2 regions of the Bacillus sp. 41-22 genome follow, and region 2 is predicted to be linked to the other one. Evidence: riboswitches for the same ligand, from Rfam matches in the RefSeq annotation. Region 2 holds a riboswitch; the other holds the start of a gene.
What was found. A riboswitch is a leader RNA that binds a small molecule or an ion and turns the genes downstream of it on or off. The one in region 2 is predicted to bind S-adenosylmethionine.
Positions count from the first base shown of each region.

Region 1: another riboswitch for S-adenosylmethionine. It lies ahead of mtnK (S-methyl-5-thioribose kinase); the one in region 2 lies ahead of LCF45_RS01000 (MetQ/NlpA family ABC transporter substrate-binding protein).

Region 1 is NZ_CP084035.1:3,912,783-3,917,007, forward strand. Features, by position in the region: gene mtnA (S-methyl-5-thioribose-1-phosphate isomerase) at 1-789, opposite strand, end outside; gene mtnK (S-methyl-5-thioribose kinase) at 786-1,964, opposite strand; SAM riboswitch class I at 2,053-2,193, opposite strand; gene LCF45_RS19895 (carbon-nitrogen family hydrolase) at 2,265-3,128, opposite strand; gene LCF45_RS19900 (pyridoxal phosphate-dependent aminotransferase) at 3,143-4,225, shown strand, end outside.
Region 2 is NZ_CP084035.1:170,165-174,389, reverse strand. Features, by position in the region: gene LCF45_RS01015 (FAD-binding oxidoreductase) at 1-114, opposite strand, end outside; gene LCF45_RS01010 (DUF6612 family protein) at 227-991, opposite strand; gene LCF45_RS01005 (NAD(P)-dependent alcohol dehydrogenase) at 1,137-2,045, shown strand; SAM riboswitch class I at 2,126-2,239, shown strand; gene LCF45_RS01000 (MetQ/NlpA family ABC transporter substrate-binding protein) at 2,325-3,137, shown strand; gene LCF45_RS00995 (methionine ABC transporter ATP-binding protein) at 3,150-4,190, shown strand; gene LCF45_RS00990 (methionine ABC transporter permease) at 4,165-4,225, shown strand, end outside.

The DNA of each region.
Region 1 (4,225 bases), 1.5 Mb from region 2:
ATACTTTGCTAATATAGCTAAATTTAATGTTCCTATTTTATTAGCAGTATCACCGTTTTCAACGATTCGATCTGCCCCTACGATAATCGCATTAATTTCTTTCGTTCGAATTGCATGTGCTGCAGTATTATCCGTAATAAGCGTTACATCAATGTCTGCTTGTTTCAATTCCCATGTCGTTAAACGGCCACCTTGTAAAACCGGCCTCGTTTCACACGTATACGCATGTAAACGCACACCCTTCTCTTTCCCAATATAAAATGGGGCTAATGCTGTTCCATATCTAGCAGTTGCAATACTTCCAGCGTTACAAATTGTTAAAATTTTATCACCGTCTTTAAAACATGTTAAAGCATGTTCTCCAATACTTCGGCACACCATTTCATCCTCTTGCTGAATATGAAGCGCTTCTTCTTCTAATATTTTTTGAGCTTCTTTTATTGTAGTAATCTCTCGAATAGATTCTCTCATACGATCGATTGCCCAAAATAAATTGACTGCTGTCGGGCGTGATGTTCCTAAATAGTTACAATCTCTATTAAACTTCTTCTGAAACTCATAGATATTTATAGCATCGTATTTCTTTGCCGCAAGCGCCAAACCAAACGCAGCTACAATTCCAATTGCAGGCGCTCCTCGTACTTCTAACATAATGATACTTTTCCATACATCTTCAATATTCGTTAATGTTTTGTATTCAGTGACATGCGGCAACTTTGTTTGATTTAATACTGCAATTCCATCGCCTTTCCAACTTACAGATCTCGGAATAGTAATAATTGTACTCATGCTTTTACGCCTCCAACTGTCTGTTGAAATAATGTTCGAAACAGTTGAATATCAGCACCCTTGGCTTCATATTTTATTAGTTCTCTACCTAAGGATAACGCTTGTTTTTTAGCTTGAATTCTATTTTCTTTATTTGCTATCCCATCTAAATCCGCTACATGAGCTAAGCCAATTGTTCTACGAATCAGTTCACATCCGGCAAATCCGACGGCATCAGTAAAGATATTTTGCAAAATAATTGGTAACCATTGTTTTTCTTTCGTATATGCTTCTACACCTTCTCCAATCCATAACTTCGTAAAGTTTTCTACAAAATAACTCCATGTCTTTTCTATATGGAAAAATAGTACACTTCTCTTTTCTTCTTCTCTAGATAAAGCATTTAATAATAGATTTGCAATAAATTGACCGATATCAAACCCAAATGGACCGTACGTTGCAAATTCTGGATCGATCACTTTCGTTTCAGAAGGTGATGAAAAAATACTACCAGTATGTAAATCACCATGAATAAGCGCTTCTTTTCTCGTTAAAAACTTATATTTATATTGTGCTACTTTTAGTTTTAAAGTTTTGTCACTCCAAAGTTCATCAATCACTGACTGTAAATCTGACTCATAATCATTCGTATCATAATGTCCAAATGGATCCGTAAAAACTAAATCTTCTGTAATTTTACTAAGGTCTGGATTTACAAATGTACCTTCTAGTACCCTTTTCTCTTCTGACTGTAAACCGAAATCTGAAGTATAAAACAAAACATGTGCTAGAAAACGACCGATATGCTGGGATAAAAGTGGATATCCTTCTCCATCTATTAATCCTTTTCTTGTAATTGTTAGTCTTGATAAGTCTTCTATTACTGTAACTGCTAACTCTTCATCATGACTGTACACTACCGGAACATAATCTGGCACATACTTCGCAAAAATTTGTAATGCTTTACTTTCAATCGTCGCTCTTTTTATAGACAGTGGCCAGCTCTCACCAACTACTTTCGCATATGGCAGTGCTTGTTTTATTATAATAGACTTCTCTCCATCATCTAATTTGAACACGTAATTTAAATTTCCATCTCCAATTTCATGACAAACTACATTTGCTTTCTTTTCAAAATAACCGTGTTCTTTCGCATATTGTATAGCTGTTGTTTCAGTTAATGAATAATATCCCATCGTCTTCTCCTCCTTTTCATTCAGAGGTTTTTCTAAAATAGAAAAACCCCTTTCCACAAAGAAAGAGGTTTGAAGTTTATCTTCTCCCCTCTTATCTGCCAGAAAGTTTACTTTCTGCTGGAATTAGCACCGTGCCTTTTGGCGTCATAAACGCCCCATTTCACAATGGTATTACGGTCGGTTGCTGGGCTTCATCGGGCCAAATCCCTCCACCTGCTCTTGATAAGAGTTTTATAATTTTTAGAATTTTTAACTTTATGATGAAGACTATACCAAGAATAAAAATCACTTGTCAACATTTTATTTGTATAATTCTGGACGACGATCTGCAAAAACTGGAATTCCTTTACGTACCTCTTTAATTTTCTCGAATTTAAGTTCTCCAAATAAAATTGATTCCTCTTCATTTGCCTCTACCACAACTTCACCCCAAGGATCCACAATTAGAGAATGACCTGCAAACTCATTATTCGGATCCTTTCCTGCTCTATTGCACGCAACAACATAACACTGATTTTCAACTGCTCTCGCCTGTAAAAGCAAACGCCAATGTGCTAAACGTACTAATGGCCATTCTGCTACAACAAATAAAACTTTTGCACCTTTAGCAGTATGAACGCGCATCCACTCTGGAAAACGAATATCATAACAAATTGTACCAGCACACTCTACATCATCTAACTTAAATTCACCTGTCTCATTACCAGCAACTAAATATTTATGTTCATCCATCAGCTGAAATAAATGTACTTTACTATATTCATTGACTAGATTCCCTTCATTGTTTACAACATACATTGTATTTGTAACCCCTTGCTCTGTTTGCTTTGCTATGGAACCACCAACAATATGTACACCATATTGCTTCGACCATTCTTTCAACTTTTCTTTCGTTTCTAATCCATCCGTATCTGCAATTTCAGAAAGTCTCGTTAAATCATATCCTGTTGTCCAGAGTTCTGGTAAGACGATAACATCTGGTCTTTCTTTCATCGCTTCACTTATTTTTTTTTTAGCGTTCTCAATATTTTTTTCTACATCTCCAAAGACAATATCCATTTGAATACATGCGACTTTCATTTTTTCAGCCCCATTCTCATTTTTTTCTTTACAAAATACTGGAAAGATTATATCATTTGTCACTAGAATTGTAACAACTTTCAAAAGAGGTGGAAAGTATGAAATTATTTCAACCTTCTGAGATAGTAACATCATTGCCAACACAATTTTTCGCTTCACTTGTTGCAAAAGTTAACAAAGTCGTTGCAGCTGGTCACGATGTTATTAATCTAGGTCAAGGTAATCCAGATCAACCAACACCGCAGCATATCGTTAAAGCTTTACAAGATGCTGCTGAAAAGACCATTCATCATAAATATCCGCCATTTCGCGGACACGAAAGCTTAAAAGAAGCCGTGGCAACATTCTATCAACGTGAATATGATGTAGTAGTAAATCCAAAAACTGAAGTTGCTATTTTGTTTGGCGGAAAGGCTGGATTAGTAGAATTACCAGTTTGTTTTACAAACCCTGGTGATACTATTCTCGTTCCAGATCCAGGCTATCCAGATTATTTATCAGGAGTTGCTTTAGCAAAAGCACAATTTGAAACAATGCCGCTTATTGCAGAAAATAATTTTTTACCGGATTATACAAAAATTGATGACTCTGTTGCGGAGCGAGCAAAGTTAATGTTTTTAAACTATCCAAATAACCCTACCGGCGCTACTGCATCAAAAGATTTTTTTGATGCAACCATTCATTTTGCTAATAAACATAATATATTAGTTGTTCACGATTTTGCTTACGGTGCTATCGGATTCGATGGTCAAAAGCCTGTTAGTTTCTTGCAAGCAGACGGCGCTAAAGATACAGGTATTGAGATTTACACTTTATCGAAAACTTTCAATATGGCTGGATGGCGTATTGCTTTTGCAGTAGGAAATGAAAGTGTCATCGAAACTATTAACCTATTGCAAGATCATATGTATGTTAGTATTTTTGGTGCAGTTCAAGATGCTGCCCGCGAAGCACTATTAGGCTCGCAGTCTTGTGTGGTAGATCTTGTTAATAGTTATGAATCTCGGAGAAATGCTCTTATTTCAGCTTGTCACTCAATTGGTTGGAAAGTAAACATTCCAACAGGATCATTCTTTGCATGGCTTCCTGTTCCAAAAGGATATACATCTGAGCAATTTTCTGACATTTTACTAGAAAAAGCACACGTTGCAGTTGCTCCTGGTGTTGGATTTGGTGAGCAC
Region 2 (4,225 bases):
CTTTCCTACATCGCTCATAATAGGATGTTCTAGTTGCTCTTTATATGTATTTATAGATGTCGCAAGCAACACTGTATAAGCTACAATGACCACCGCTATCTTTCTTTTTTTCAAATGACACTCTCCTCTTCCACAGTTTTCCCTCTTCATATTGTACCTATTTTCCTAAGAAGAAAGTATAAAAAAGAGAGGGCACCTTATTTTAGGTCCCCCCTGATCAAAACTGTTACTTTGCTGCCGGCAATTGTATTGGGTCAAACTTTTCGTACGACGTATATTTTGCATTCGTAATAATGTGTGCCTTATCCTTACCATTACTACTCATAATCATATCTATCTTCGCTGATTCATATTTAAAATCTTTTGTAATGATATATTCTGCATCCACTTCTTCTATCTTCGCATTTTGTGCTTGTAACATTTTCTTCTGCGTTTCATCCATGCTAGTTAACATACTTTCTGTTTCTTGCCCTTTTAATGTAAATTTCAGTTTATATTTATCTCCGCTTTTCTCCATCTTCATTTTATCTAAAACTACTGCTGGTACTTCTAAATTATCTATAATATCTTGAGTCGCTTTCATTCCACCAGCGTTTAATTGCTCCTCTGGTACGGTTATAACTTCTCCTGTATTAGGGTTTTTCACCTCACCAGCAACTTTACCATCCACAGTATACACTACAACATCTGTACCAGAAATATTCATTTCAGAACGAGAATTCTTTGTCTTTGGCTCTAATTGCATCTTAGCCTTTAATATATCCATCTCTGTTCCCTCAGCTTTTAACCCTACATCATATGTCATCGTTACATTTTCTTCATTTTTAAAAGCTTCGTTCGTTTTCTTGAAAACATCCTTCGCTTCTAATTCCTTTTCTTTTTGCATGGCTTCTTTTTTCGGTTCATCAGTCTTTGTTGTTTTCTCATTGCTACACCCTACCCCTAGACTGATTGCAAGCACTAAACTTGAAATAATAATAGTTTTTTTCATAATGTCGCCCCCTTTCCCAAAATAATATCACCTCTTTTCCTACGAAATCTATATAATTTTTAATCTTTATTCGCTATATAGCGACATGTTTAATGAAGGTTTTAAATATGATGTAAATAACAACAACTCATTTCAGGAGGTCATTATGAAGGCGATCATTTGCACACAGTATGGACCACCTAACGTTCTTCAGCTTCAAAATATAGAGAAACCTACACCTAAAAAGAACGAAGTATTAATTAAAATTCACGCAACAAGTGTAACGACTGGAGATTGTAGAATACGCGGCTTTAATAGCCCCCTCTTATTTTGGATTCCTATGAGGATCATATTAGGTTTCAGAAAACCGAGAAAACCTGTACTCGGCGTAGAGTTATCCGGTGAAATCGAAGAAGTAGGAACAGATGTAACTCAATTTAAAAAAGGTGATCCAATTTTTGCATTAACAGAACTAAACCTCGGTGGTTATGCCGAGTACACATGCGTACATGAAAGTGGATTAATAACATTAAAACCTACCAATGTGACGTATGAAGAAGCGGCAGTTATTCCTTTTGGCGGAACTTCAGCATTACATTTCCTGAGAAAGGGCCGTATAAAAAAAGGGCAACAAGTGCTCATATATGGTGCCTCCGGATCAGTAGGAACAGCTGCTGTACAACTTGCTAAATATTTCGGCGCGACCGTTACGGCTGTTTGTAGTAATTCAAATTTTGAACTCGTGCAATCTTTAGGAGCTGATAAAGTAATTGATTATACGAAAGAAGATTTTACTAAGCAAGGCAAATGCTACGATATTATATTTGATGCAGTTGGGAAGTATAAAAAATCCCTTTGTACAAATACATTAACACCCAATGGAAAATATGTATCTGTTAATGGAATGATGGCCAAGGTAAGTAAAGAGGATATGATTCTATTAAAAAAACTAGTCGAAACGGAAAAACTAAAGCCCGTTATTGATAGAACTTACCGATTAGAAGAAATTGCTGAAGCTCATATGTATGTGGAAAAGGGACATAAAAAAGGGAACGTTTCGATTACCTTAAAATAAAATATATTCAGAAAATAATATTGACAATTCTTTTTGTAAGATTTACTATTAGTACCATATTAAAAAACTACATACACATACTCTTATCAAGAGTGGCGGAGGGACTGGCCCGATGATGCCCGGCAACCGAGCTTATAACGTATAAGCTAAGGTGCTAATTCCTGCAGAACGATTTTCGTTTTGGAAGATAAGAGAGGAACCTATTTCGTCTATTCGGCACCTCTCTTATTTTTGAGAGGTGCTTTTTATTTTGGAACGTATATTAAGGGGGAATTATAGATGAAAAAGGTGTTATTAAGTATTGTAAGTGGAGCGGTATTATTGTTAGGTGCATGTGGTGCTAATTCTGATAAAGAGGTAAAAGCATTAGATGAGAAAAAGATTACTGTCGGCGTAACGGGTGGACCGCATGAACAAATTTTTGAAAAGGTAAAAGAAGTGGCAGCAAAAGATGGTCTCGAAATTGATGTAAAGGTATTTAATGATTATGTAGCGCCAAACGTATCTTTAGATGAAAAAAGCCTCGATGTAAATAGCTATCAAACTAAATCTTATTTAGACGTATTTAAAGCTGAACGCAACATGAAATTAACTGAAGTATTTTCCACAGTAACATTCCCTATGGGTGTATATTCTAAAAGCTTAAAAGATGTAAAAGAATTAAAAGAGGGCGATGCAATCGCTGTCCCAAATGATCCAACAAATGAGCTTCGTGCTTTAAAGCTATTTGAAAAAGCAGGTGTTTTAAAGGTTGATCCAAAAGCTACAGAAAAAGCGACTGCAAAAGATGTAATTGAAAACCCGAAAAATTTAAAGATTGTTGAATTAGAGGCATCTCAATTACCAACACAGCTAAGTGAAGTAAAGGCAGCTGCAATTAATACAAACTTTGCATTAGGTGCAAAATTAAGCCCAGCGAAAGATTCTATTTTCCGCGAAGGAAAAGATTCACCATATGTGAATTGGGTCGTTGTTCGTACTGAAAATAAAGATGATGCTGTTGTTAATAAATTAAAGAAAGCTTATCAATCTAAAGAAGTAAAAGATTTCATTGAGAAAAAATTCGATGGTTCTGTTTTACCGTCTTGGTAGGAGCTGACTATAATGATTGAATTAAAAAACGTCTCCAAAGTATTTACAACAAAAAAAGGGAATGTTGAGGCTCTTAAATCAACTTCCCTTAAAGTAAAAAAGGGCGAAGTATTTGGAATCATCGGATATAGTGGCGCTGGTAAAAGTACATTAATCCGTTGTGTAAATTTATTAGAAAAACCAACGACAGGAGATATCATTATAAATGAACAAGAGTTAACAACCTTATCGACAAAAGAACTCGCAAAGGCGAGAAAAAAGATCGGCATGATTTTTCAAGGATTCAATTTACTTAAAACCGTTACCGTTTATGAAAATATCGCACTACCCTTACGTCTATCTGGTCTTCCCAAAAATGAAATTGAAAAAAGGGTAGAAAAGTATTTACGCATTGTTGATCTCTTTAATAAAAAAGATGCCTATCCAAGTGAATTATCTGGTGGTCAAAAACAACGTGTAGCGATCGCTCGCGCACTATCTCATGAGCCTGAAGTTTTATTAAGTGATGAAGCAACGAGCGCATTAGATCCGGAAACGACTGATTCTATTCTTGATTTATTATTAAAGATCAACGAAGAAATCGGAATTACGATTTTGCTAATTACACACGAAATGAATGTCATCCAGCGTATTTGTGACCAAGTTGCTGTAATGGAACATGGATCTGTCGTTGAAAGTGGAACAGTGAAGGACATTTTTACAAATCCACAACATGTAACAACGAAGAAATTTGTAAATAGCGCGTTTGCAGCTAAAATTCCAGAAGAGGTACAGAAAGAACTGCAAAGCACCGGGGAAATCGTAACACTTTCATTTATAGGAACCGCTTCAGGAGAACCAGCGTTAGCTGTCGCTACAAAACGTTTCCACGTATATCCTAATATTTTATCAGGCAATATTACACAGTTAAAACATGAGGCATATGGAAAACTGATCGTTCATATGCAAGGTGAAAAAAGTGAAGTACACCGTGCCTTATCATTTTTACAAGAACAAGGGATCATCGTAGAAGGAGGTAGAACAGATTATGGGAAACAAGTCCTTTTTGGATGAGTGGGGTAACGTAATATGGGAAGCAACAATTCAAA